DNA from 4 places in the Streptomyces sp. NPDC058295 genome. Region 4 is predicted to be linked to each of the others. Evidence: riboswitches for the same ligand, from Rfam matches in the RefSeq annotation. Region 4 holds a riboswitch; each other region holds the start of a gene.
The links. Region 4 has a riboswitch for cobalamin ahead of ACFVYS_RS40010 (energy-coupling factor ABC transporter permease). Riboswitches for the same ligand answer to the same signal wherever they lie in the genome.
Positions count from the first base shown of each region.

Region 1: it holds a riboswitch for cobalamin, as region 4 does, so the genes downstream of both, ACFVYS_RS19210 (prenyltransferase/squalene oxidase repeat-containing protein) here and ACFVYS_RS40010 (energy-coupling factor ABC transporter permease) in region 4, are expected to answer to the same signal.
Region 2: it holds a riboswitch for cobalamin, as region 4 does, so the genes downstream of both, ACFVYS_RS04210 (CbtB-domain containing protein) here and ACFVYS_RS40010 (energy-coupling factor ABC transporter permease) in region 4, are expected to answer to the same signal.
Region 3: it holds a riboswitch for cobalamin, as region 4 does, so the genes downstream of both, ACFVYS_RS31460 (cobalamin biosynthesis protein) here and ACFVYS_RS40010 (energy-coupling factor ABC transporter permease) in region 4, are expected to answer to the same signal.

Region 1 covers NZ_JBHVYO010000016.1:112,636-119,539, forward strand. Annotated here, with positions in the region: gene ACFVYS_RS19200 (energy-coupling factor transporter transmembrane component T) at 1-572, opposite strand, end outside; gene ACFVYS_RS19205 (SCO2322 family protein) at 565-1,254, opposite strand; gene ACFVYS_RS19210 (prenyltransferase/squalene oxidase repeat-containing protein) at 1,251-2,498, opposite strand; cobalamin riboswitch at 2,621-2,762, opposite strand; gene ACFVYS_RS19215 (phosphotransferase) at 2,840-3,526, shown strand; gene ACFVYS_RS19220 (serine/threonine-protein kinase) at 3,527-5,266, opposite strand; gene ACFVYS_RS19225 (nuclear transport factor 2 family protein) at 5,356-5,802, opposite strand; gene ACFVYS_RS19230 (MBL fold metallo-hydrolase) at 5,844-6,893, opposite strand.
Region 2 covers NZ_JBHVYO010000003.1:20,821-27,724, forward strand. Annotated here, with positions in the region: gene msrA (peptide-methionine (S)-S-oxide reductase MsrA) at 435-947, opposite strand; gene ACFVYS_RS04195 (FAD-dependent oxidoreductase) at 1,165-2,274, opposite strand; gene ACFVYS_RS04200 (MFS transporter) at 2,451-3,707, opposite strand; gene ACFVYS_RS04205 (CbtA family protein) at 3,853-4,614, opposite strand; gene ACFVYS_RS04210 (CbtB-domain containing protein) at 4,640-4,861, opposite strand; cobalamin riboswitch at 4,898-5,045, opposite strand; gene ACFVYS_RS04215 (enoyl-CoA hydratase/isomerase family protein) at 5,104-6,198, opposite strand.
Region 3 covers NZ_JBHVYO010000036.1:23,957-30,860, reverse strand. Annotated here, with positions in the region: gene ACFVYS_RS31470 (anion permease) at 311-1,564, shown strand; gene ACFVYS_RS31465 (hypothetical protein) at 1,599-1,820, shown strand; cobalamin riboswitch at 1,951-2,093, shown strand; gene ACFVYS_RS31460 (cobalamin biosynthesis protein) at 2,193-3,182, shown strand; gene ACFVYS_RS31455 (cobyric acid synthase) at 3,179-4,699, shown strand; gene cobN (cobaltochelatase subunit CobN) at 4,696-6,904, shown strand, end outside.
Region 4 covers NZ_JBHVYO010000068.1:11,900-18,803, forward strand. Annotated here, with positions in the region: gene ACFVYS_RS39990 (VanW family protein) at 1-1,462, opposite strand, end outside; gene ACFVYS_RS39995 (hypothetical protein) at 1,794-2,237, opposite strand; partial or broken gene ACFVYS_RS40000 (cation:proton antiporter regulatory subunit) at 2,366-2,599, shown strand; gene ACFVYS_RS40005 (PucR family transcriptional regulator) at 2,636-3,712, opposite strand; cobalamin riboswitch at 4,021-4,205, shown strand; gene ACFVYS_RS40010 (energy-coupling factor ABC transporter permease) at 4,235-4,948, shown strand; gene ACFVYS_RS40015 (energy-coupling factor ABC transporter substrate-binding protein) at 4,945-5,415, shown strand; gene cbiQ (cobalt ECF transporter T component CbiQ) at 5,422-6,183, shown strand; gene ACFVYS_RS40025 (energy-coupling factor ABC transporter ATP-binding protein) at 6,180-6,904, shown strand, end outside.

The DNA of each region.
Region 1 (6,904 bases), on a different contig from region 4:
GCCACGACCACCGCCACCCCCGTCTCGTACAGGGCGCCGGGGAGCGTCTTGAGCAGCCGGGAGGGGCTGGCCAGGGCGTTGGCGGCACCCACGCAGACCAGAAGGGTCGCCAGTTTCAGTCCGTCGTAGAGCGCGAAGAGCAGTCCCTCGGCCGTGACCGCGCCGCCGAGCCGGATGCCCTGCGCCCAGTGGGGGAGCGGGACTTCGGGAAGCGTGACGAGCACCTGCGTGCCCGGGATCGGGGAGCCCAGGACGACGACGAACACCAGCCGGATGACGAGGACGGCGAGCGCGAGCTTGAGGAACGCGGAGTAGGAGCGGGACCAGGGGGTGTCGGGGCGGCACGTGGTGACGACGTAGGCGGAGACGGTGAGGAGGAGACCGAGGAGGAGCGGGTTGGTGGTGCGGGTGGCGGCGGTGCCGAGACCGAGCGCCCACAGCCACCAGGCGGCCGGGTGGAGCGGGGCGCGGCGCGCACGGGGGTGACGGTCGGCCTTCGACCGGCGGTCGGCCGTCGGCCCGGCGTCGCGGGTGGCGGGGTGGAGCGGGGTGCGCGGGCGGGCGTCAGCCATCCCTGCGGGATCCTCGCCGCCGGGCCTGCCAGACCGCCGCCGCGCCCAGCACCGCCACCGCCGCCGCGCCCGCGTACAGGCCCACGGACGGTCCGCCGTCCTCCTTCTGCTTCGTCGTCCTCTCCGATTCGTTCGCCGGTTCCGGCTGCGCGGCGGACGTCGGCCGGTCCGTTCCCGGCCCGGACACCTGCTCGCCGCAGCCCGTCTCCGGATACCCCGCGATCGCGCACAGCAGGGCGTTGGTGTCGTAGCGCAGGGGTTTGGCGACCGAGGCGAGGGCCTCGGCCGTCGTCGCGTCGGGGGAGACCCGGGCGCAGGCCGTGCGCGGCGACGGCGGGGTCTCGCCGCTCGGGGCGTCGGCCGCCGCGCCGAAGTCGATGACCAGGGCCACCCGCTTCGTGCCGTCCCGCTCGGGCGTCTTCGCGCAGATCGCCGCGAAGGAGGCCGCGCCGCGCGGCTGCGACGCGTCCTGGGAGTCCGCGCTCACCGCGAACCGGAAGCCCTGGACGTCGCCGTCGGCGGGGCGGGCGGTGGACGGGCCCTGGGTGGCGTACGTCCAGCCGTCGCCCGAGCGGTCCCAGAAGGACCAGTAGCGGTAACCGGCGGCCTGGGCCGACTGGACCGCGCCGGTCAGCGACAGCAGCAGCGCGGCGAGGACGAGGGCGGCGCTCCGGCGCGTCACGGCCGCTGCTTCCTGCCACGGACACTGATCAGGAAACCGATGCCGATACCGACGACGAGGAACACACCGACGATCCACCAGACGCCGTAACCGGAATCCGAGTCGTCCTTCTTGTCGGCGTCGGCGTCGGCGCCGGTGTCGGTTCCGGTGGCCTTCGTCGCGGCCTGGGGGGCGGGGCCCGTCGCGTTGAGCAGGCCGACCAGGTCGGTGTCGCCGAAGTGGCGGGGGTCGGCGCCCATGGCGTGGGCCGCGAAGATCAGCTGGGCGTAGGCGGCGGGGCCGCTCTGCTTCGCCCAGCCTGCGGAGTTCTGTTCGAGCCAGGCGAGGGGCTTCTTCGCCTGCTCGGTCGCACCCTGCGCGGCGAGGGCGACGACGGCGTCGGCGGTGTTGCCGTAGTCGGGCTGGTCCTCGGCGCCGGGGAGAGCGGAGTCCAGGTGGCCGTCCTCGCCGATCGCGTCGGCGAGGTAGACCGAGCCGTTGCGGGCGAGTTCGTCCGGGGTGAGCGGGGCTGCGGAGCCGGCGCAGGTGAAGACTTCCTCCCGCACCTTGCCCGCCGTCGTCACGAACCCCTTGCCGAGGACGCCGAGCACGCCCGCCGCCGTCGCGTCCGCGTTCGCCGCGAGGGCGCCCTTCTTGTCCGGCTGGTACGCGAACGCGCCGTCGCCTGCCTGGTCGCAAGGGATGGAGAGCTTCAACAGCGCGTCGTAAGGCGACTTGCCGGCCTTCTTCACCTCCGAAGGCTTCTCCCCGGCCGCCGCGATCGCCCCTGCCACCACGGAGGTCGAGTTGGCGTCGCTCGCGCCGCCGGGGGTGTAGCCCCAGCCGCCGTCGGCGTTCTGGACCGACTTCAGCCAGCCGACGGCCTTCTCGGTGGCGGCCTGGTGGCCACCCAGCGCGGCCAGCGCCTGGACGGCAGCCGCCGTGCTGTTGGTGTCCACCATCAGCTTGGCGTCGCACGCCTTGGCGGTGTCCGCGCGGAACGCGGCGAAGGCGCCGGTCGCGCACTGCTGGCCGGTCAGCCAGGCCACGGCCCGGTCGGCCGGGGTGACGCCCGTGGTCCGCTGCGCGAGCAGGGCCAGCGACTGGCGCCAGACCCCGTCGTACGTCGGGTCGGTGGTGCCGTACAGGCCGTCGGGTATCGCCACCGACGGGGTGGGGGACGGGGTGGCGGCGACGGCGGGGACGGCGGCACCCAGCACGACGGTGGCGGCGGCCAGAGCGGCGGCGCTGCGGCGGATGTTCATGATCGGCGGGTGCCTCTCCCGGTCGGTGAGGTCACGCAGCCGGGCAGCACGGGACATCCCGGCGGCTCGGCTCCGTATACCTCGACGGTGCCGTGCGAACGGCGGGCCTGCCGACGCACGTGAGCCGGTCACGGTCCCGTACCGGGCGATCCGGCTTGCCACCGCGCCGACTTGGACGGCTCGGACGGCTCACGGTTGCGGGTCAGCGCCGGAATTGCACCGGCTTCCCCCTGTACGGGCGTGATGACGACGCGGCCACTCTACCGGCAGGTAGCCGGACGTCTGAGGGGTGGCTGTGAAAGCGCCCGGGACGGGGTGGGAGCCCTCGATATGTTGTGACCATGACCCATACGGGGAGGGTGCCGGGCGGGCTGCCGACCGGGGTGCCGGGCGGGCTGCGGGGAGCGCTGCCGGGTCGGCTGCTCGGCTCGGGCCGAACGGCCGATGTGTACGAGATCGACGAGGCGTGGGTGCTGCGCCGCGACCGGGAGGGCCGGGAGGACTCGGCCGTCCTCGCGGCGGTGATGACACACGTGCGCCGACACGGCTACCCCGCACCCGCCGTACGGCCCTCCGGCGCACGCGCCGACCTGGTCATGGAGCGGCTGAACGGGCCGACGATGCTCCACGCGTTCGGGGCGGGCACGCTGGACGCCGAGGAGGCGGGGGCCGTCCTCGCCCGGCTGCTGCGCGAGCTGCACGCCCTGCCGGGACGGGTCTCGGCCGACGCCGGCATCCTGCACCTGGACCTCCACCCGGACAATGTGATCCTCACGCCCGACGGCCCCCGGGTGATCGACTGGGCCAATGCGGAGGAGGGCGATCCCGGGCTCGACTGGGGCATGTCCGCGGTGATCCTCGCCCAGGTGGCCGTCTCTCCCCAGCCCATCGCCGACCCCCGCGACCTCACCGAGGAGGGCCTGGCGGAGGCCCTGCGGAGGCGGGCGGCCAACCCGACGATGAGCCGTGAGGAGACGGAACTCCTCGTACCGGCCGCCGAGTTGATCAGGTCGACGGCCGGCCGCTGACTAGGCCGCCCGCCAGACCGTCATGTCCGCGGTCACGAACGCGATGTCCGGCAGCGCGGTCGACTTCACCTGGATCACGAGCAGTGCGATGTCCCCGGAGGGGTGCTTGACGCAGATCTCGCTGCCGGCCGCCGCCGCGGCGAGCGGGAGCCGGTGGCTCTTGGCGCCGGTGAGGACGATGCGGCACGAGTCGAGAGAGCCGCCGGGGTCGCCGTACAGCATGTTGAACACGCTGGTGTCGCTCTCCAGCGCGCAGCCGGTCTGCTTGCAGCTGAAGCGGATGTCGCCCTTGCTGTCCTCGCGCCGGACCGGCTCCTTGACGTCCAGTGAGGTCTTCGCGTCCAGCCACTGGAGGGGATACGCGGTGGCCTGCGGCGTCTTGGGCACGGTCGAGGAGGATCCCGACCCCTGTGATGTCCGGTCACCGGCCGCCGAGTCCGGCGCGGCTGTCGACGAGGAGCCCGGCGAGGGCGCCGAGGACCGTGCGGACCCGGACGGGCCGGGCGTCGAGGAGGCCCCGGCCGTGTCCCGGTGGCTGAGCCGGTCCGCCGCCTCCACGACCGTCCACGTCAGGCCGGTCAGCACCACCGCGCCCGCGGTCACGGCGGCGGCCGTGACCAGCGCGGTGCGCCGACGGCGGGCCGGCCGCCCGTCCGGCCGCGTGAGCTGCGACCGGACCGGCGCGATCAAGGGCATCGCATGGTGGGACATCCCGTGCGAGGCCATCGCGTTCGAGGGCACCGTGTGCTGGGTTTCGTGCTGCGGTGTCTTGTGCACCGGCGTCTTGTGCGAGGGCTGCGGGATCAGGGGCAGCGTGTGCACCGGGGTGGGATCGGGGACCGGAGACGGAACCGACACCTCCGGCCCGGTGACCTCCCGCCAGACGGCCGGCCCGGCGCCGTTGTCCGCGTCCCCGTCCAGGCGTCTCCTGCACCACGCGACGATCTCCGCAGGGGTGACCCGCTCCGCCGGATCGGCGGCCAGGCAGCGGGCGATCAGCGGACGGAGCGGTTCGGGCAGCAGGAACAGGTCGGGTTCCGAGTGCACGATCCGGTACAGCACGCTGACCGAGGGGCCGTCCCCGTACAGCGGCTCGCCCAGGGCCGCGAACGCCGCCGTCTGACCGAGCGCGAACACGTCGGTCGCCGCGGTGACCTCACTCGCGGTCGCCTGCTCGGGAGCCATGAACTGCGGTGTGCCGACGGCGAGGCCCGTGGCGGTGTTCGAGGTGACGTCGGAGGCCAGCGAGATGCCGAAGTCGATCACGCGCGGCCCGTCGGCGGCCAGCAGCACGTTCGACGGCTTCAGGTCCCGGTGCACGATCCCCGCATCGTGGATGGCCTGGAGCGCCTCCGCCACCCCCGCCATCAGCCACAGCACCGCGGGCACCGGCAGCGGCCCGCGCCGGGCGACCGCCTCCGCCAGCGAGGGGCCGGGCACGTACAGCGTGGCCAGCCAGGGAGGCACGCCGTCCGCGTCGGCGTCGATCAGCTCGGCGGTGTACGCGCCGCGGACCCGCCGGGCGGCTTTGATCTCCCGGCGGAACCGCCGCCGGAAGGCCGGGTCGTCGGCCAGCTCCGGGCGCACCACCTTGATCGCCAGCGGCCGGCCACCCTGTGTGTGCGACAGGTAGACCCGTCCCATGCCGCCCGCGCCGAGCCGGGCGGCGAGACGGTAACCGGCCACCAGCGGCGGATCGTCCGCCTGGAGTGGCTGGAACACCTCGGTCGCATGATTCATCGGCCCTCATCCCCCTCATGACCCTGGCCCCCCGGCCCGGCCCCCGGTCCCCGTGATCCGATGATCCGACGATCCGCGATTCGATCAAGTCAGCAGCCTACGCGGGGTGTCGGTCCGCCAAAGGGGAGGAACAGCACCCGGGTCTCCAGCAGCCACACCCCGTCGACCCGGCGGAACGCGTCCTGATAGTGCCCGACCTGGACGGGTGGCCCGGCGGGGACGACGCCGCCCTGGTAGCCGTCGACCCGGTACGTCGAGAAGTAGGAGGTGGCCAGGGCGGTGTCCGGTGCGGTCGCCGTGACGAGGACGTTCGACATGAGGCGGCGCGAGAGGCGTTCGACGGGACGCGAACCGAAGTGCTCCCGCAGCGCCGCCCGTCCCTTGACGAGCCGCCCGCCGGCCGGCCACTCCCAGGTGCCGTCCTCGGTGAACAGCTCGGCCGCCGAGTCGGGCCGACCGAGATCCAGTCGGTGGACGAAGTCGACGACGAGGCGCTCACAGGCGCGTTCGGCGAGCAGCCGCTGCAGGGGGTCCATGAGGGCGTTGGTATCAAGGAGGCCTCGCCGCCGCGAGCGATTTACACGGCCACGTACGTCACCGGGTCGCTCCCGGTCACCGCCTCCGCGCGTCCCTGCTTCACCAGTCGCCGTAGATGGGCCTCGGCCTCCGAGACCGCGATGTTCCGTGAACCGTAGGGGATCTGCGGCCAGGGCCGGTTCCACTCCATGCGTTCCGCGAGCTGCCAGGGGGTGAGGGGGGTGGCGAGGAGGGCGAGCAGACCGGTGAGACGGTCCTCGTGGTGGGTGAGCAACTCCCGTACGCGGAAGGGGGCGTCGGTGAAGGCGTACTGGTGGGCCGGGAGGATCTCCGCGGGGGCGAGCCGGCCGACGCGTTCGAGGGAGTCGAGGTAGTCGCCCAGGGGGTCGGTGACGGTGGCGTCGTCGGGATCCTCGTACAGACCGATGTGCGGGGTGATCTCCGGCAGCAGGTGGTCGCCGGAGAACAGGCGTCCGTGGCCCGGGAGTCGAGCGGGATGATCCTCCTCCAGGTGGAGGCAGACATGGCCGGGCGTGTGGCCCGGCGTCCAGATCGCGCGCAGCCGGCGGCCGGGCAGGTCGAGGAACTCACCCGGGACGATCTCGCGGTCGGGGAGGGCGGGCGCCAGGCCGGGGAAGGGGCGACGACGGCCGGGAGGCGTGCGGAGCGGGGCGATGTGCTCCTCGGGGGCACCGGCGGCGGTGAGCTTTGCCGCCATGTACGTGTACCAGCGCTCGGGACGCGTCTCGCGGGTCCGCCGCACGATCGAGGTGTCCGCCGCGTGCATCGCCACCCACGCCCCGGAGGCCTCCCGCACCTGGCCGGACAGGCCGTGGTGGTCGGGGTGGTGGTGCGTGATCACGACTCCGTACAGCTCCGAGACGGACGTGCCGCACGCGGTCAGCCCGGCGGTCAGCGCCTCCCAGGACGCCGGGTCGTCCCAGCCCGTGTCGATCAGGACCGGCCCACGATCGGTGTCGACGACGTACACCAGGGTGTGGCCCAGCGGGTTGTCCGGGATGGGCACCCGCAGCGAGCGGACACCGCCGCCGTGGTCGTACGTGGTGGGTTCGCCCTGACTGCTCTTCATCTGCCCTCCGT
Region 2 (6,904 bases), on a different contig from region 4:
TGGTCCGCGCTCGCAAGTATGCCGGACGGGTTCACCCTGCGCGTTTCCCTCCAACTCGCCGACGTCGAGCAGAAGTTGCGCCCGGCCGATGGCCTCCCGGAACGGCCGGCGCCGGCCGCGAGGACCGGCGGACATCGCGAAACCGGCAGATATCCGCACGGCAACGGGAGATCGCCCGCCCTCCCCACCCGGCCCCGGGCACCGGATCGCGGGTGACACCGGCCCGGAGGGACGTCTGCGCACACCACTCGCACCCCGCCCGGCTGCCGCCCTTGTGCCCCGGAGCTTCCCCGCTCCTGCCCTTACGGGCCCAGAGGTCATCCCTCAGGCTTCCCTCAGGTCTCCCTGCGACTGCCCGCAGGCCTCTTCCGTCGCGGCCCCGCATTCGGCACGCCGAGGCCCCGGAGAGAGGTCCGGGGCCTCGGCGGAGTGGTTCAGCCCTGTGTGCGGGCCGGAAGCCGCCATCCCGGGCGCGGGAAGTGGCAGGTGTAGCCCTCGGGGTAACGCTCCAGATAGTCCTGGTGCTCGGGCTCGGCCTCCCAGAAGGGGCCCACCGGCTCTACCTCGGTGACGGCCTTGCCCGGCCACAGTCCGGAGGCGTCCACGTCCGCGATGGTGTCCTCGGCGACCCGCTTCTGCTCGTCGTCGACGTAGTAGATCGCCGAGCGGTAGCTGAGGCCGATGTCGTTGCCCTGGCGGTTCTTGGTGCTCGGGTCGTGGATCTGGAAGAAGAACTCCAGAAGCGTGCGGTAGTCGGTCTTCTCGGGGTCGAAGACGATCTCGATGGCCTCCGCGTGGGTGCCGTGGTTGCGGTACGTCGCGTTCGGTACGTCACCCCCGGTGTATCCGACCCGGGTCGCCGTCACGCCCGGGAGCCTGCGGATCAAGTCCTGCATCCCCCAGAAGCATCCGCCCGCGAGCACGGCCCTCTGCGTCTGCGCTGCCATCTCAGCACCTTCCGTATCTCTCGTCTCGGCCACGTGAGCTGCTCGCTCGCGCACCGTCGACGTACCAGCCTCTGTGGATACAACAGCACGTGAGAGGCCCGAACAATTCCGAGCCCGCACAGTCGGCCGCGGCGCCCGCCCTCGAATCGAGGTGCACATCGAAGCGATGCACCCGCTTCCTCACCCTTCACCCTCCGGGCCTTCCCGGAGGAACCGCCTACCGCACCGCTCCCCCGAGCCGTGCCGTGCCTCCCAGGCGGAAGCGGGGATGGGGCTCGGCACGGCCGGTGGCGAGGTCGGCGGCCATCGCGCCGATGAGCGGGGCGAATTTCGCGCCGTGTCCGGAGCACGGGGAGACGATGACGAAGGGGCCCTGGCGGTCCAGGACGAAGTCCTCGTCCGGGGTGCTGGTGTAGAGGCAGGTCGCCTCGGCGACCGGGTCGGGCTCGAGGCCCGGCAGGCGGTCGCGTACGAAGCCGCTCACCCGCGTCCGCGACGACTGATCGACGACCCCGCTGCGGGTACGGGCGGTGGCCGGGGTGCCGCGGTCGTGCTCGGCGACCTTGACCGCCGGGACCGAGCCCCCGTCGCTTCCGGACGGCAGGCCGTAGAGGTGCAGCGCGCCGTCCCAGATCAGGGTCGGCCACCTGACGGACGGATCCCGCTGCCGGAAGTGGAAGACCTGCTGCTGGGTCACCGCCAACGGCGGCAGGGCGAAGGGAAGTTCGAGCTCGGGCAGCCAGGCGCCGGCCGCGATCACCACCGTGTCGGCGACGAGCTCGCGGCCGTCGTCGGTGTGCAGGCGCGCCTTCTCGCTCCCCCGGACGTCGATGCCGGTGACGCGGCTGCCGATGATCGCCTGCGCTCCGTGTTCGATCGCCCGCCGTACACAGGTCCCGACGGTCTCGTCGGCGTCCACCACGCCCGCGTCCGGGTGGTGGAGCACCGGACCGGTGATGCGGATGTACGGCCAGCGCTCGGCGGCGGCTTCGGGGCCGAGGAGTTCGTGGGGCACTCCGGCGGCGCCGAGGAGGTCGGCGAGCGCCTTCAGGTCCTGGTCCTCGCCCATGTCGAGCCCACCGGTCGTGCGCAGCAAGGAGGCCGAACCGTCGTCCTCCAGCTCCCGCCACTGCTCGCGGGCCTGTCCGGTCAGCCGTATGTAGAAGGGGTCGGCGTACACCCGCCGGAAGATCCGTGAGCTGCCGTGCGAACTTCCGTGCCGGTGACCGATGTCGTACGCCTCGACGAGCGTGACCTCGTGGCCTCGGCGGGCCAGTTGCCAGGCGGTGGCCGCGCCCATGAGTCCGGCGCCGACGACGGCGATCACAGTCCCTCCCCGGGGATCCGGTCGGTGCCCGCGAGCGGAACGCGGGCCATGACAGCAACCTCGATCGTAAGGGCGATCAGGTCCTCGGGTTCCAGGTGGGGGTGGGCCGGGGTGGGCCTCGCCGCGGGCGGACGGCGGACGGCGGACGGTTCACCGGAGGTCGGCACGCGAGGCCCTCAGCCCGCGGACGCCCGGTCCTGGGCGAGGCCGAGGTCGGTGGTGTCGCTCACCCGCCGGTCCGCTCGACGGGCGGCGACGATCATCACGGCGAGTCCGCTCAGGACGATGGCGGCGCCGACGTACAGCGGTGCGGTGTAGCCGAGGCCGGCGCTGATGGCGGCGCCGCCGAGCCAGGCGCCCAGGGCGTTGCCGATGTTGGAGGCGGACACGTTGGCGGCGGCGGCGAGCGGCACCCCGTGGGCATGGTCGGTGACCCGGGTGATCATGCCGGGGACGCTCGCGAAGCCGAAGAGCCCCGTGAGGAAGACGAGGACCACCGACGCGGCGGGGTCGGCGGCCAGCAGCCCGAACACGGCGAGCGTGACGGTGAGACCGGCCAGCGAAGCGATCAGGGTGAGGTCGCGATCGCGGTCGGCGGCTCGTCCCCCGACGATGTTGCCGATCACGAGGCCGCTGCCGTACACGACGAGCAGCCAGGCGACATCGGTGCTGGAGAAGCCGGTGACCCGGGTGAAGGTGTAGGCGAGGTAGCTGAACGCGCCGAACATCCCGCCGTAGCCGAGCGCGGTGGCGGCCAGGGTCAGCCAGACCTGCGCCGACCGGAAGGCACGCAGCTGGGTACGCGGCGTGTCCGGCCGGCCGGTGGCCTTCCCGGAGGCCTCGGACGTGTGGGAGGCGTCGGAGGGACGCGGCCGGTTCACCTCGCCGGCCCAGCCCGGTACGCACACGGCGATGGCGACCGCGGCGACGACACCTATGCCGGTGATCGCCCAGAACGTGGCGCGCCAGCCCCAGCGTTCGCCGACGAGGGCGCCGAACGGCACGCCCAGCACGTTCGCGACCGTCAGCCCGGCGAACATCACCGCCACCGCCCGTGACGCCCGCTCGGGGGCGACCATGCGCCGTGCGACGAGCGAGCCGATGCCGAAGAACGAGCCGTGGCACAGCGCCGCGACCACCCGGCCGAGCATCATCAGCGAGTAGTTCGGTGCGACGGCGGACAGCAGGTTGCCGACGACGAACAGGGCCACCAACCCGGTGAGAACCGCCTTGCGGGGCAGCCCGGCGGTGGCGGCGGTCACCACGATCGCGCCGACCGCGACCGTCAGGGCGTAGCCGGAGATCAGCCATCCCGCCGCGGCCTCGGACACCGCAAGGCTGCGGCTCACTTGCGGAAGCAACCCCGCGATCACGAACTCGGTCAGACCGATCCCGAATCCACCGAGAGCGAGTGCGACGAGCCCGGCGGGCATCTGCCGTGCACGGACGGCCGGTTGGATGTTCATGGCACCATCTTCGCGCGGTCCTCGGGCCGCTGATCCGGCGTCGGTTCGCGAACGCGAAAAGGCCCCCGGGATGATTCCGTGGGCCCTTTCGTCGGATCGTCGTGCGGTCGGGTCAGTGTGGGGCGGTCACCGGCGTGCCCGCGGTCACCGTGGCGGGCTCGGGGTGCAGCAGCCGTTCGGCCAGTTCGCCGAAGACGAGGCCGAAGCCTGCCCAGAGCGTGACCTGCATGGCGAGGGCGGACAGACGGAACCGCCACAGCAGGGCGGCCGGGAAGTCGCTCGGCACCTCGTTGACGGCGGGCAGGAACTCGTAGGCCGGCCCGATGACGAGCACGAAGCCGAGGACGGCCGCGACGGTGGCGTTCCAGGTGCCCAGCCTCGGTGCGAGCCGCTTGCCCAGGATCACCGCGGCGACCGCGAGCAGCACACTGAGCACCATCATCAGGAAGTACAGGGTGGTGCGCTTGCCGATGGTGTCGGCGTCGCCGACCGCGGGCGGGTTCGCCGGATACTTCAGGAACGGCACGACGTACACGGCGAGCAGGGCGGTCCCCGACAGCAGAAGTGCCGTGGCCCGGGGGCTGAAACGGCCGACACGGCCGAGGGCGAAGCAGAAGGCGAGGGCGGCGATGCCGCCGAAGGCCACCCCGTAGATCAGCACGCCGGTGGCGAGACCGGCGGTGGACTGCAGGCTGCGGGAGACGAGTTCCACCTCGTGGTGCTCGTGGCCCGCGGCGTGGGACTCCTCGAAGCCGATCGCGCTGTCGACGTTCGGCTCACCGAGGAAGTAGGCGACGATCAGGGCGAGCACGCCGGCACCGAGGCCGGCGAGCATGCCCCGCACGAGGAGGTTTCTTACCGTTGCGGAGTTCATGGGTGTGCCGGGCTTCCCCTCGGGATCAGTGGCAGGGGAAACCGAGCAGGTGGCGGGCGTCGTGCACCCACTCGTGAACGTCCTCGCCGGAGACGACGGCTGTCGCGCCCTGCTCGGCGCCGACGAAGTACAGCAGGACCAGCATCAGGACGCCGAAGAAGACCGCCCACGGGGCGATGTCCTTCAGCGGCAACTTGGCGGGTACGACGGGCGTGGTGGTAGTCGGCTGGGCGACATGCTGCGCCATGGCAGGACCTCCTCTGGGAGTTCGCGTCCCATCTCGGTGGTGCACATGACGACGGCCACGGGTCTGACTCGCGGTGTGTGCCCCATCGGGGTACACCGTCCACAGTGGCGCGACCGTGCCGGGTTCTCACCGGCTTCCGTCTCGCCGTCGTCGATATCAGAGCGACGGTACCGCGTGTCGGGCCCCTGGCCAATACCGCCCCACCTGGCGTGATTCCGCTCTCCACGGCCAGGTGGCCCGGATCACCGCGCCGGTCCCGCCCGGCGGAGCTCCTCCGCGGTGGTGTCGGGTCGGGCGAGGCCGAGTTCGCGCGCGCCGAGCGGGGTGAAGAAGCGCTCGACGTCGGCCTCGGTGACCTCGGCGAGGGTGGCCGGCGACCAACGCGGGTCCCGGTCCTTGTCGATGACCTGGGCGCGGATGCCCTCGACCAGGTCGGGCGTGGTCAGGGCCGCACAGGAGACGCGGTACTCCTGTTCCAACACCCGTTCCAGCGAGCCGAGCCGCCGGGCACGGCGCAGGGCGGCCAGGGTGACCTTGAGCGAGGTGGGCGACCTGGTCAGGAGGGTCTCCGCGGCCTCCTTCGCCGCCGGGTCGCCGTGCGCGAACAGCCGTCGGACGATCTCCTCGACGGTGTCGGCCGCGTAGCAGGTGTCGATCCACGCCCGGTGGCCGGCCAACTCGCCCGCCGGCGAGGGCTGTACCCGCCGGTCCAGGGCTTCCCGTACCGGCAGCTCGGCGAGGTCGTCGGCCAACTGCCGGAGCGAAGCGGACGGTACGTAGTGGTCGGCCAGCCCGCACGACACCGCGTCCCCGGCGCCGATCTGCGCACCCGTCAGGGCGAGATGGGTGCCCAGTTCGCCCGGGGCGCGGGCGAGCAGGTGGGTGCCGCCGACGTCCGGCACGAAGCCGATGCCGGTCTCGGGCATCGCGATCCTCGACCGCTCGGTGACGACCCGGACGCTGCCGTGCGCGGAGACGCCGACGCCGCCTCCCATCACGATGCCGTCCATCAGGGCGACGTAGGGCTTGGGGTAGCGGGCGATGCGGGCGTTGAGGTGGTACTCGTCGCGCCAGAAGGCGGCCGACGCGGTGCCGTCGTCGTCGCGGGCGTCGTCGTGGACGGCGCGGATGTCGCCGCCCGCGCACAGGCCACGCTCCCCCGCACCGGAGAGGACGACGGTCTCGACGGCCGGGTCGCGCTCCCATGCCGTCAGCGCGCCGTCGATGCGGCGCACCATCGCGTGGTTCAGGGCGTTGATGGCCCTGGGTCGGTTGAGCGTGATGTGGGCGGCTCGGCCGGTGGTGTGCAGCAGGACGGGTTCCTCGATGTCGTTCATCCGGATGCCTCCGTCAGGCCGCGGGCCACGATGACGCGCATGATCTCGTTGCTTCCTTCCAGGATCCGCTGGACGCACAGGTCATGGACGATCTTCCCTACTCCATGGTCGCCGCGGTAGCGCCGGCCCCTGCCGTCGAAGCCGGCCGCTTACGGAGTGAGCGGTGGCGCGTGGACCGGCGCTCGCGGCGGCACCCTGCCGCTGGACACCCCGCGGCCCCGCTGGGTCGAGCGGGACAGGGACGACGGGCGGAGGGCCGCTTACCAGGCCATCGCCGCCTGGCTCGCCCGGGTGGGCCCGGACGCGGGGCGGTCCGTCCCCCTCGAGGGGCCGGCCGGGCACGGCGACGGACCGTACGCCACCGACGGGCGGGGCAGGCCCGTGCGGGCCGCGGTCGTGGCGATGGACACGCGCGCCGTCACCGCCGCGCAAGCGGTCGCAGGACGCGACGGACAGGGCTCGCCCCGACGCGGATGGAGAGCGAGCCCTGTCCACCGGCTCCGATTCTCGGGTCCCGGAGGCGAGTGGGCCCATGAGTGCGCGGGTACCGGCCGTGGTGCACGGCACACACCCCGTACGAGTGGCGCACACCCCCCGCACGGACCGTCGGCCCGTGGCCGGATCCGCATGCGTGACCCGTGTCGCGCCGGGGAAGGCGCGTCCCGGCGAGGCACCTCCGGGTGCCCGCGCCACCGACCCGCTTGAT
Region 3 (6,904 bases), on a different contig from region 4:
GGCCGCCCGTCACGGGGCGTCCGGCGCCGGGACCCTGCCGGCCGGACGGCAGGCAGGGACCTTCTGACAGTACGCCGACAGCGGCGGCCGGCCGGGTGACCGGAATCTCTTTCACGGCTCCGAGACCCGGTTGTGCGGGCTCCACAAAGACCGGTACCCGTACGGCGCTTGACCCCGGCCCCGGCGTCCCGGCGGAAGACCGTCGCACCCCTCTTACACAGACACCCTGACGCCCTTCCCAGTTCATCTTCCGTTCACCCAGATTGCTTACGGTCAACGCGCCAATGACTTCGAACGATTGCCTGGGTAAATGGAAAACTTCTCGCTGATCCTCGCGATTGTGGTCGTCACCGCACTTGCGTTCGATTTCACGAACGGTTTCCACGACACCGCCAACGCGATGGCCACCACCATCTCGACCGGTGCACTCAAGCCCAAGGTTGCGGTGGCCATGTCCGCCGCGCTCAACCTTGTGGGAGCTTTCCTCTCGGTGGAGGTCGCCAACACGATCTCCAAGGGTCTCGTCGACGAGACCGGCATCCGTCCCGAGGTCATCTTCGCCGCCCTGGTCGGCGCGATCCTCTGGAACCTCCTGACCTGGCTGGTGGGCCTGCCCTCCAGTTCCTCGCACGCCCTGATGGGCGGTCTGATCGGCGCCACCATCGCCTCCGCCGGAATGGGCGCGGTGCACGGTGACGCCCTGGTCACCAAGGTGCTGATCCCGGCGATCGCGGCACCGATCGTCGCGGGCGTCGCGGCGATGCTCGCGACCCGCCTCTCCTACACCCTCGGCAAGAAGGCCGACGGCAAGGCCGCGGCCAAGGGCTACCGCGCGGGCCAGATCGCCTCGGCCGGCCTGGTCTCCCTCGCCCACGGCACCAACGACGCGCAGAAGACGATGGGCATCATCACCCTGGCCCTGGTGGCCGGCGGTGCCGTGGCCCCCGACTCCGACCCGCCCACCTGGGTCATCCTCTCCGCCGGCCTGGCCATCGCGCTCGGCACCTACCTCGGCGGCTGGCGCATCATCCGCACCATGGGCAAAGGCCTGACCGACCTCCAGCCGCAGCAGGGCTTCGCCGCCCAGACCAGCGCGGCCACGGTCATCCTGGCCTCCTCGCACCTCGGCTTCTCCCTCTCCACCACCCACTCGGTCTCCGGTGCGGTGATGGGCGCCGGGCTGGGCCGCAAGGGCGGTGTGGTCCGCTGGTCGACGGCGACCCGGATGTTCGTGGCGTGGGGCCTGACGCTCCCGGCCGCGGCCCTGGTGGGCGCGCTCGCCGAGGCCGTCACCGGCCTGGGCGACTGGGGCACGGCCCTCGTCGCGGTCTTCCTGATCGCCTCCAGCGCGGCCATCTGGAAGGTCTCCCGGCGCGAGGTCGTCGACGCCTCGAACGTCAACGAGCCCGACGAGCCGGCGGGCGTCGTCACGACGGCGATCGCCGCCGTCACCCCGCCGCCCGCGGGCACCCTGGCCGAGGACCTCACGGACCTGACGGCCACGATCCCCGGCCCGGCGGCAGAGCCCGCGACCCCCGCCGCTCCCCCGGCCGCGGCCGTCTGAGCCCGCGCACCCGGCACGAAGGAAGAGAAGAAGCATGAAGATCGACTGGGCAGCCCTGGGCTCTGTCTTCGGCGTCAGCCTCGTGGTCACCGTGGGCCTCGTCGCCCTGTTCACCCTCGGCGTCGTGGGCCTGTCGCGGCAGGAACGCGCGTCGGCGCAGGGCGGCTCGGCCACCCTCGCGGTGACCGGCGCGTACGCGTGCTTCGCGGCCTGCGCGGCGGCGGTGGCGTACGGGATCTCGCTGATCGTCGCCTGACGCCCCATCCGAACACCCCCGAGGTGCGGGACGGATCACCGTCCCGCACCTCTTGGCGTTCGCGGTCCCGCCGACCCGCGCCGTGTGGGGTTCTGCACACTCGAGCCTCGCAGGTCAAAGGCAAGTTGACGGCTCTTGCGGGCCGTGGTGGACTGCCCGAGCCATGTACGGCAGCAGAAGAGGAAGCCGGTGTGAATCCGGCGCGGTCCCGCCACTGTGACCGGGGTAGAAACCCCCGGGAGCCAGGAACTCTCGCCGCCGGTCTCGTCGAACCAGGGCGTGGACACCCTGAGTGAGGACAAATCGCCATGCTCGCTCGGTCGTTGAGGTACAGCACCAGGTCGCTGCCCGACCCCTCGGCCGGCTGAGCCGATGCGTGCCGATCGCCTCTACGCGTACGGCGCCGCCACCGGCCTTCTGGGCGACCTGCTGCTCGGCGATCCCCGCCGAGGGCATCCCGTCGCCGCGTTCGGGCGGGCCGGCGGTGCCGTCGAGCGGCTGCTGTGGCGGGACCACCGGGGAAGCGGTGCCCTGCACGCCGTCGTGTGCGCCGGCGGGGTCGTGGCCCTGGGAGCCGTCGCCGAGCGGGCCGTACGCCGCTCCCCCGCCGCCACCGTCGCTCTCGTCTCCGCCGCCACCTGGGCCGTGGTCGGGGGCAGTTCGCTGGTCCGGGAGGCCCGCGCCATCGGCCGGGCGCTCGAAGCCGGGGACGTCGAGGCCGCCCGGGAGCGGCTGCCGCATCTGTGCGGGCGGGATCCGCACGCGCTGGACGCCGACGGGATCGCCCGCGCGGTCGTGGAGTCCGTCGCCGAGAACACCTCCGACGCCGTCGTGGGGGCGCTCGTGTGGGGGGCCGTGGGCGGGGTGCCCGGCCTGGTCGGGTTCCGGGCCGTCAACACCCTGGACGCCATGGTCGGTCACCGGTCGCCGAGGTATCTGCGCTACGGCTGGGCCGCCGCCCGTCTCGACGATGTCGCCGGATGGCCGGGAGCCCGGCTGACCGCCGTGCTCGCCGCCCTCTCGGGGGACGATCCGCGGGGCGCCGTGCGGGCCTGGCGGGCCGACGCCCGCCGGCATCCGAGCCCCAACGCCGGGCCGGTGGAGGCGTCCTTCGCGGGCGCCCTCGGGGTGCGGCTGGGCGGGACCCTGTCGTACGCCGGGCGGGTCGAGCACCGGCCGGTGCTGAACGGCGCGGCCGGGCGGCCCGTCGTCGCCCGGGACATCGAACGTGCCGCGCGGCTCTCCCGCCGCGTCGGTCTGCTCGCGCTCGGCGTCACCGTCGCCGCGCGCGCCGTCGCCACGAACATCGTCGCGAGCAGCCGGCGCGACCAGAGGAACCAGCGGAAGGGGCGTACGACATGAGCGGGGGTCTGGGCGGGGGCCTCCTCGTCGCCGGCACCACCTCCGACGCCGGCAAGAGCGTCGTCACGGCCGGGATCTGCCGGTGGCTGGTGCGGCAGGGGGTGAAGGTCGCACCCTTCAAGGCGCAGAACATGTCCCTCAACTCGTTCGTGACGACCGAGGGCGCCGAGATCGGGCGGGCCCAGGCCATGCAGGCCCAGGCCTGCCGGGTGGAGCCGACCGCGCTGATGAACCCCGTGCTGCTCAAGCCGGGCGGTGAGCAGAGCAGTCAGGTCGTGCTGCTCGGCAAGCCGGTGGGCGAGATGACCGCCCGGGGGTATCACGGCGGGCGGCAGCAGAAACTCCTCGGAACCGTTCTCGACTGCCTCGCCGAGTTGCGGGGCACGTATGACGCGGTGATCTGTGAGGGGGCGGGCAGTCCGGCCGAGATCAATCTGCGGCGGACCGACATCGTGAACATGGGGATCGCGCGGGGTGCGCGGCTGCCCGTGCTCGTCGTCGGCGACATCGACCGCGGGGGCGTCTTCGCCTCCTTCTTCGGCACCGTCGCCCTGCTCTCGCCCGAGGACCAGGAGCTGGTCGCCGGGTTCCTGGTCAACAAGTTCCGCGGGGACGTCTCCCTGCTGGAGCCCGGCCTGGACATGCTGCACGGGCTCACCGGACGGCGGACGTACGGCGTGCTGCCGTTCCGGCACGGGCTCGGGATCGACGAGGAGGACGGGCTGAGGGTCTCGCTGCGCGGGACAGTGCGGGAGTCGAACACCGCCCCGCCCGTCGGCGAGGACGTGCTGCGGGTCGCCGTCTGCGCCGTCCCGCTCATGTCCAACTTCACGGACGTGGACGCGCTGGCCGCCGAACCCGGCGTCGTCGTGCGGTTCGTGGACCGGCCCGAGGAACTGTCCGACGCCGACCTGGTGGTGATTCCGGGGACCCGGGGAACCGTGCGCGCCCTGGAGTGGCTCCGCGAGCGGGGGCTGGCCGAGGCCATCGTCCGCAGGGCCGCCGAGCAGCGGCCCGTCCTCGGCATCTGCGGTGGCTTCCAGCTCCTCGGCGAGCACATCGAGGACGAGGTCGAGAGCCGGCTCGGACACGTGGAGGGCCTCGGAGTCCTCCCGGTCCGGGTGCGGTTCGCCCGCGAGAAGACCCTCACCCGACCGGTCGGGGAAGCCCTCGGCGAGCGGGTCGAGGGGTACGAGATCCATCACGGGGTCGCCGAAGTCCTGGGCGGGGAAGCCTTCTTGGACGGATGCCGGGTCGGCGGCGTCTGGGGCACGCACTGGCACGGCTCGCTGGAGTCGGACGGTTTCCGGCGGGCCTTCCTGCGCGAGGTGGCGGCCGCCGCGGGCCGCCGTTTCGTGCCCGCCGCCGACACCTCGTTCGCCGGGCTGCGCGAGGAGCAGCTCGACCGGCTCGGCGACCTGATCGAACAGCACGCGGACACCGACGCGCTCTGGCGGCTCATCGAGTCGGGCGCGCCGCAAGGACTGCCTTTCATTCCACCGGGAGCGCCCGCATGAGCACAGTGTTGTTGTTGTCGACCGCCGATACGGATCTGCTGGCGGCCCGGGCCGCCTCCGGCGCCTCGTACCGGATCGGCAACCCGACCCGGGTGGATGTCGCCGGGGAACTCCCCGCGCTCCTCGACGGCGCCGACATCGCGGTCGTCCGGCTGCTCGGCGGCAAGCGGGCCTGGGAGGACGGGCTCGCCGCGCTCAAGGCGTCCGGTGTGCCGACCGTGCTGCTGGGCGGCGAGAGCGTGCCCGACGCGGAGTTGATGGCCGAGTCGTCGGTGCCCGCCGGTGTGGTGGCGGAGGCGCTGCGGTATCTCGTCGAGGGCGGACCGGCCAACCTGACCGAGCTGGCCCGCTTCCTGTCCGACACCGTGCTGCTGACCGGTGAGGGTTTCGTCGAGCCGCAGAAGATGCCCGAGTACGGCGTCCATGGCGAGCGTGCCTTCGTCGAGGGCCGGCCGACCATCGGGGTGCTCTTCTACCGGGCGCACGAACTGAGCGGCAACACCGCCTTCGTGGACACGCTGTGCGACGCGGTCGAGGCCCGCGGCGCCAACGCCCTGCCCGTGTACTGCGGTTCGCTGCGCGGGGCGGACCCGGGGCTGTACGAGATCCTCGGGCGGACCGACACCCTCGTCGCCACGGTTCTCGCCGCCGGCGGCGCGCACGCCTCGCAGGCCTCGGCGGGCGGGGACGAGGAGGCCTGGGACGTCGGCGCGCTCGCCGACCTCGACGTCCCCGTGCTGCAAGGGCTGTGCCTCACCTCGTCGAAGAGCGCCTGGGAGGCGTCCGACGCCGCCCTCTCCCCCATGGACGCGGCGATGCAGGTCGCCATCCCGGAGTTCGACGGACGGATCATCACGGTCCCCTTCTCCTTCAAGGAGCAGGGCCCGGACGACGTACCGGTGTACGTCGCCGACCCCGAGCGGGCCGGACGTGTCGCCGGGATCGCCGTACGGCACGCCCGGCTCCGGCACAAGCCGAACGGCGAGAAGAAGCTCGCGCTCGTCTTCACCGCCTACCCGACCAAGCACTCCCGGGTCGGCAACGCGGTCGGCCTCGACACCCCCGCCTCGGCCATCCGGGTCCTGGACGCGCTGCGGGACGCCGGGTACGGGGTCCAGGGGCATCCGGACAACGGCGACGAGCTGATCCACCGGCTCATCAACGCCGGTGGCCACGACGTCGAATGGCTCACCGAGGAGCAGTTGGCCGCCGCGCCCGCCCGGGTCCCGCTGGCCGACTACCGGGCCTGGTTCGACAAGCTCGACCCGCGCTTGCGCGACGGCATGCTGGAGGCGTGGGGCGAGCCGCCGGGTTCGCTGTACGTCGACGGGGACGACATCGTGCTGGCCTCCCTGCAGTTCGGGAACGTCGTCGTGATGATCCAGCCGCCGCGCGGCTTCGGCGAGAACCCGATCGCGATCTACCACGACCCCGACATGCCTCCGTCGCACCACTACATGGCGGCCTACCGGTGGCTGGAGAACAGCTTCGGCGCCGACGCCGTCGTGCACATGGGCAAGCACGGCACGATGGAGTGGCTGCCCGGCAAGGGCCTCGGGCTGAGCGGCGGCTGTGCCCCGGACGCCGTCCTCGGTGATCTGCCGCTCGTCTACCCGTTCATCGTCAACGACCCCGGCGAGGGCACCCAGGCCAAGCGGCGCGGGCACGCCACCGTCGTCGACCATCTCGTGCCGCCGATGGCACGCGCCGACACCTACGGCGACCTGGCCAAGCTGGAGCAGCTGCTCGACGAGTACGCGCTCGTCTCCGACCTGGATCCGACGAAGGCGCCGGCCGTGCGCGCGCAAATCTGGACGCTGGTCAAGGCGGCCGAGCTGCACCACGACCTGCATGTCGACGACCAGCCGGGCGACGACGACTTCGACTCGTTCGTGATGCACATCGACGGCTATCTGTGCGAGATCAAGGACGTGCAGATCAGGGACGGGCTGCACATCCTCGGCGGCGGTCCGGTCGGCGAGGCGCGGGTGAACCTCGTGCTGGCCGTGCTGCGCGCCTCGCAGGTGTGGGGCGGGCAGGCGAACGCGCTGCCGGGACTGCGGGCCGCGCTGGCCGCCCACTTCGGGCTGGTGGAGAAGGAGCTGCTCGCCGAGCCGGGCGCGCCGGTGAAGGTGCCGGCCGAGCTGACGGATCTCGTCGAGGGCCCCGCCCGTACCGGCGCCGACGCCATCGACCTGCTGGAGC
Region 4 (6,904 bases):
AAGTGTCGGTGGCCTCGGCCTGGATGTAGAGGGCGTGGCCGGAGTCGTTGGCGAACTTCAGGTCGAGGCTGCCCCAGGCGACCGTCGCCTCGCGGCCCTCCGGATAGCGCTCGATGTAGAAGGAGTGGGCGCCGTACTCCACGGGCTTGAGCCCGGCGAAGAACATCGCGTTGAACATGGTCGTGGCCACGGTCGAGACACCGCCGCCCGGCGCCTTGGTGAACTCGCCGTCGAGGATCATGATGCCCTCGCCGAAGCCGTTGGCTTCGGTGCGCTGCCCCACGGTCCGGTTGAGACTCCAGGTCTTGCCCGGCATGACGAGGGAGCCGTTGATGAGCTGTGCGGCCCGCCCGATGTTCTTCGTGCGGTACGCGGCCGGTTCGAAGTGGACGGTGAAGGAGGACATCTTCTCCGTCAGCCCCAGCCGTGCGGCGCTGTCCCGGGTCACCTGGGGCTGCGTCCGTCGTGCGGCCACTTCCCCGGTACGGGCCGCTCCGCCGGACCGGGTGAGCAGCGACAGCACGGCCTTGCCCAGTGCCTTGTCGGTGATCTGGAGGCCGGTCCGCGCGTCGTCGGCCACCACGACCCGGTCGCCGTCCAGCCGCAGGGCGGCGTTCGCGGCGGTGGTGGTGACGCCGGCCAGCGGGCGGGCCACCGAAGGGGCCGCGCGCAGTCCCTTGTCGTCCAGCTTCGGTATCAGCCGGCCGGCGCCGTCGGGCCGCATCGTCAGATGCTCGCCCAGTACCTTCTGCCCGATGGTGAACCGCTTGCCGCCCGTGGTGAGGGTGACGGGCGCCGACATGGCCGGCTGCGCGAACTCGCGCACCGCGCGCCGCACCTCCGCCGCCGTGACCTTCGGCCGTGTCTCGCGGGCGGGCAGGTCCGTGACCGCGTCCGCCGCCCCGCGCAGGAAGGTGGCCTTCAGGGCGTCGACGGCGGCGTTCACGTCCAGTGCGTAGCCGGTCTGCGGGGCGACCTGCTCGACCCGGCCGTCGGCGAAACCGACGGTGCCCTCGCGGACCTGCTGGTCGAGGGTCTTCGCCAGCTTCCCCAGAGCGGTGCGGGCCTTGTTCTCGTCGAGGCGTACGACCGGCTCCTCGTCGCCCCCCGAGCCGAAGAGTCCGCCGACCAGAGCGGCCGGATCGGCGCCGACGCGGCCCACCCGGTCGACCGTGCGCTCGGCGTCGAAGGTGAGTCCGGCCTGCCGCGGGTCGACGGTCCCGCTGCGGTCCCCGACCCGTACGGCCAGCTCCTGCGAGCCGGCCGCCGTCAGGTGCTCGTCCAGCTTGCGGACGGCCTCCGCACGGCTGAGGCCGCCGATGTCCACGCCATGCACCGTCGTGCCCGGCTCGATCTCACCGCCCGTGAGCAGCAGCCCGGTCAGGTACAGCGCGCCGACGCCGACGGTCAGCGCACCGCCCGCCAGGGCGAGGGGCGGCACGGAGGCTGTTCGGGGGCGCATGGGTCTCCTGGACGGACGACGGCGGGTGATCCGCCCCGCTGCGCGACGCCGCACACGGGACGGCGTCGGATCGGATACAGGGGGCAAGCACGGGTAAGCACCCCAAGCTACCCAAAACGCGCGATGAGCTCATATGTCCCAGAACACGTATGTTCCGGATCACGCCGCCGGTCCCGGATCGCGTCGCCGGTCCTGGATCGCGTCGCCTGTCGTGGATCGCGTCGCCTGTCCGGATCAGGCCGTCAGACCCTCACGCCGTCGGGCCCTTCGCCCCCGCTCCCGCTCACACTCCCGCCCCCACTCGCACTCCCGCTCCCGCTCCCGGGGGCGGTCAGGCGCCGAGGGGGCCGCTGTCCGGGTCGGTCGACGGGGTGGCCACCTCTGCCGCGATCCGGCGGTAGGCGGCGCGGGCCTGGATGATCCGGGCGAGCACGGTGCCGACGAGAGTCGCGGCGCACAGGCAGGTGAGCCAGAAGGTGTCACGGTGGCCGGCCCAGGTGAGCGTGCCGACGGGTGGGATGGCGAATCCGTTGAGGGTCAGCCAGCACAGGACGGCCGTACCGGGGGCCGCGGTGAAGCGGGCGCAGAGCCCCAGCAGGGCCGCCAGCAGGGAGAGCGCGGCCAGGGCGAATCCGGGGCGGTCCGAACCCACCAGCATGTTGTGCACGGCCACCAGGACCAGCGCGCCGCCGAAGGCCGTGGCCCACACCACCGGAGTGGCGACGGGCTGGGGCACGGGCCGGGCGCCGGCCCTGAGGGACACCCACTCGATCATGCTGCACGCTTCCTTCCGGCCCCATGCCCCCGGAACGCCGGCCGCCACGGCAGCGTGGACCTCGACGCGCATTCTCCCACCCGGTCGCCGAGCACACTCCCGTCGCCCCGTTCCCTGTGCTGGCCAGGGTGGCATCGATGTCGCACCGGAACGGGCGGCTGCTCGGCGAGACCCGGATGCGCACCGAGACCGGGGTGTCGGTCGTGGCGGTGCCGCGCCGCGCCGAGGCCATCCCCTCACCGAAGCCGGACTGCCGGCTGACCGGCGGGGACACGCTGATCCTCATCGGGACGAGGGAGGGCGTGGAGGCGGCCGCGGCGATCCTCGCGCGGGAGTGGGACCGGCAGCGAGGCCGGGAGTGAGGCGCGAGCGCCGCTCCTCCGGCGAGCGCCGCCTCTCTAGAAGGAGGCCTCGGTCGACGTCAGGGGCCTGGCCGGCCAGTCGAGCAGTCGGGCGCCGATGACCGCGGTCTGCAAGGTGTAGCGGTGGGCGGGGTCGGTGGGGTCGGTGCCGGTCAGGGCGTGGATGCGGGCCAGCCGGTAGGTGAGGGCGCGCACGCTGAGCGAGAGCCGTCGGGCCGTGGCGGCGGCCACACAGCCGGTGTCGAAGTACGCGATCAGGGTGGCGAGCAGGGGCTGCGCCCCGCCGCGCGCCCGTTCCAGCGGCCCCAGAGCACCCTGCACCAGGTCCACCAGTGCCTGCCGGTCCCGGGCCAGGACGGGGAAGACCAGCAGGTCGGAGGCGCGCAGCAGCGGCTCGTCGAGGCCCATGCGCTGGGCCACGTCCAGGGCGTTGAGGGCCTCTTCGTAGCTGTGCCCGATACCGACCGGGCCCGGCCTGGACCGCCCGATGGCGACCTGGGCCCGGCCCGTGACGGCGTGGGCGTGCCGGCCGAAGTGGGTGAGGACCTCGTCCTGGTCTGCGGGGGCGATGCACACCATCCGGCCGTCCTTGGTGGTGAACAGGATGCGGCGGTTCTCGAAGCGGCCGAACAGCTCGTCCGCCACCTGCCGGGGAACGGGGTCGGTCTCGTCGTACTTGTCCGGGCCCTCGGCCACCGCGACCGCGTGGGCGCGGGACAGCCGTAGCCCGAACCGTTCGGAGTGCGCGGCGAGTTGGCCCGCGCGACCGCGCCCGTGGAGCAGGTCGTCGATGAACTCGCGGCGGGCCGCCTCCTCTTTGCGGACCACCAGCCGCTGCGCGCGCTCGTAGCCGTCGGCGAAGGCGTCCACGGCCTGTTCGACGACGGCGAGGACGCTGTCGGGATCGGCGCCTCGCGGACGGCCCTCACGGCCTGCCGCGAGGTGCGCGCGAACGAGACCGCGCCAGCCTCGGCCGGCCTCGGCCGCCCGCGCGCCGAGCGCCCGGCGGGACTCGATCTCGTCGCGGGTCAACCGGCGGCCCGTGCGCGCGGCGTCCGCCAGGATCCGGTCGAATCCGTCGAGGAACGGCTCGGACGAGTGCGGGCCGGTCATGGTTTCCCCGTTCGATCGAGCACCGTCGGACATCGGACACATGTTCCCACCGAGCGGTACGGCGATGGAGTGCTCCGAGGTGCGTCCGGCGTGGCGTCCGCCCACCGGACTCAGCGGCTCGCGTGGACGGCTTCGGCGGACTCCGCCGACGTGACCGGGCCGGGCGGCGCGCTGCGGCGGCACCCCGGGGCGAGGCTGCGGGCGAGGGGTTCGGTCCAGCGGGCGGACGGCCGCCGTGCGCCGGGGTGAGCCGTCGTCCGCCGTCTTCGCGCCCCGCATCGCCGCTTGTCAGCGCCTCTGTGTGGGCACTACTGTCACCACGCCTTGGTGAACGGGAAATCCGGTGTGATGCCGGTGCGGCCCTCGCCACTGTGATCGGGAAGTCCGGCTCCGGCCCTCGCGGGCAGCCACTGGGTCCTTGAGACCCGGGAAGGCGGAGCACGGGCGGTGGTACCCGTGAGCCAGGAGACCGGCCAAGGCACGTCAACCATCCACGAGGTGCTGGAGAGGGTCTGCTCAGCCATGCACATAGCCGAGGGTTTTCTGCCTCCGGCGCATGCGATCGCCTGGGGCGTCGCATCCGCGCCATTCGTCGTCCACGGAGTACGGTCACTCACCCGTGAGGTCAAGGAGCACCCCGAGAGCACCCTGCTCCTCGGTGCCTCCGGAGCCTTCACGTTCGTACTGTCCGCACTGAAACTGCCTTCGGTGACCGGAAGTTGCTCCCACCCCACCGGCACGGGACTCGGCGCCATCCTGTTCCGGCCGCCGATCATGGCGGTGCTGGGCACCATCACCCTGCTCTTCCAGGCGCTGTTGCTCGCCCACGGCGGCCTGACGACGCTCGGCGCCAACGTCTTCTCGATGGCCGTCGTCGGGCCCTGGGCCGGTTACGCGGTCTACCGGCTGCTGCGGCGGTTCGACGTGCCGCTGATGGTCACGGTGTTCTTCGGCGCGTTCGTGGCCGACCTGTCCACCTACTGCGTCACCAGCGTGCAGCTGGCGCTCGCCTTCCCGGACCCGAGCAGCGGATTCCTGGGCGCCCTCGGCAAGTTCGGCTCCATCTTCGCCGTCACCCAGATCCCGCTCGCGGTCAGCGAGGGGCTGCTCACGGTGTTCGTGATGCGGCTGCTGACCCAGTCCAGCAAGGGTGAACTGACCAGGCTGGGCGTGCTCGTGACCGGCGGCCGGACCAAGGCCGACGCCGACGCCGGGACCGAGGCGGTGACCCGGTGAGCCGTAACGCGAAGACCAACGCCCTGCTGCTGTTCGTGGTGGCCGCGCTGGCCGTCCTGCCGCTGGCCCTCGGGCTCGGCGACCACAAGGAGGAGCCGTTCACGGGGGCCGACGCGGAGGCGGAGACGGCGATCACCGAGATCCAGCCGGACTACGAACCCTGGTTCTCGCCCCTGTACGAGCCGCCGTCCGGCGAGATCGAATCGGCGCTGTTCGCGCTCCAGGCGGCCCTCGGCACGGGGGTACTCGCCTACTACTTCGGTCTGCACCGGGGACGGCGACAGGGCGAACTCCGGGCCCTGGCCCAGCGGGACACCGAGCACGACACCAAGGGGTCCGAGAACGCTCAGGAGTCCGAGAGTGCTCAGGAGTCCGAGAGCGCGCAGGAGTCCGAGAGTGCGCAGGGCTCCGAGAGCGCTCAAGGGTCCGAGAGCGCCTCCGAACCGTCCGCTCCCGAACGGACCTGAGCCCGCGTGCTGCCGATCGACGTGGCGGCGCACAGCAGTCGCTGGCGCCACCGCCATCCCGTGGACAAGGCCGTGCTCGGTCTGGGCCTCACCGTGCTCGCCATCTCCCTGCCGCCCTGGCCCGGCGCGGCCCTGGTCCTGGTGACGGCGCTCGTCATCCTGCTGGGGCCCGCGGGGGTGCCGGGCCGGCGGCTGTGGCGCGCCTACCGGGTACCGCTGGGCTTCTGCGTGACCGGCGCGCTCCCCCTGCTCGTGCAGGTCGGCGGCCCGGACCGGTTCCTGTCCCTGGCCGACGGCGGCCCGGTGCGCGCCGGGGAGTTGCTGCTGCGTACCTCGGCGGCCTCCCTCGGTGTCCTCCTTCTCGCGTTCACCACCCCGATGTCCGACCTGCTGCCCCGCCTGGTCAGGGCCGGGGTGCCCGCGCCCGTCGTGGACGTCGCGCTGGTGACGTATCGCATGAGCTTCCTGCTCCTCGACTCCGTGCGCCGGATCCGGGAAGCGCAGGCGTCCCGGCTCGGGCACACCACCCGGGCCGCGGAGTGGCGTTCGCTGGCCGGGCTCGGCGCCACCGCGTTCGTCCGCGCCTTCGACCGGGCGGCGCGTCTCCAGGACGGGCTGGCCGGGCGCGGCTACGACGGCACCCTGCGCGTCCTGGTGCCCGAGGCCCGGGTCTCCGTCCGCTTCACGACCGCCAGCGCCGCGCTCTTCGCGGCCCTGGTCGCCCTCACCTTCGTACTGCAATCCGTACTGGAAAGGCCGCTGTCATGAGCGAGCCCGCACTGGTCGCCCTGCGGGGTGCCTCCTTCGCCTACGAGGACGGTCCGGCCGTGCTCAGCGGTCTGGACTTCGAGGTCCACGCGGGGCGCGCGCTCGCCCTGCTGGGCCGCAACGGCAGCGGCAAGACCACGCTGATGCGGCTGCTGAGCGGTGGACTGCGTCCGGGCGAGGGCGAGTTGAGGATCGAGGGGCGCCCGGTGACATACGACCGCAAGGGGCTGACCCGGCTGCGTACGACCGTGCAGCTGGTGGTCCAGGACCCGGACGACCAGCTGTTCGCCGCGTCCGTCGCCCAGGACGTGTCGTTCGGACCGCTGAATCTCGGCCTCCCCGACACCGAGGTGAGGGCCCGGATCGAGGAGGCGCTCGCGGCCCTGGACATCACCGCCCTGGCCGACCGGCCCACCCATCTGCTCTCCTACGGCCAGCGCAAGCGCACCGCGATCGCCGGGGCCGTCGCGATGCGGCCCCGGGTGCTGATCCTCGACGAACCGACCGCCGGGCTCGACCCCGACGGCCAGGAACGGCTGCTCGCGATCCTCGGCCGTCTGCGCGCGTCCGGCACGACCGTGGTCATGGCCACCCACGACGTCGACCTGGCCCTGCGCTGGGCCGACGACGCGACCCTGCTCACCCCGTCCGGCGCGCGCACCGGACCCGCCGCCACGACGCTCGCCCGCACGGACCTCCTCCGACAGGCGGGCCTGCGGCT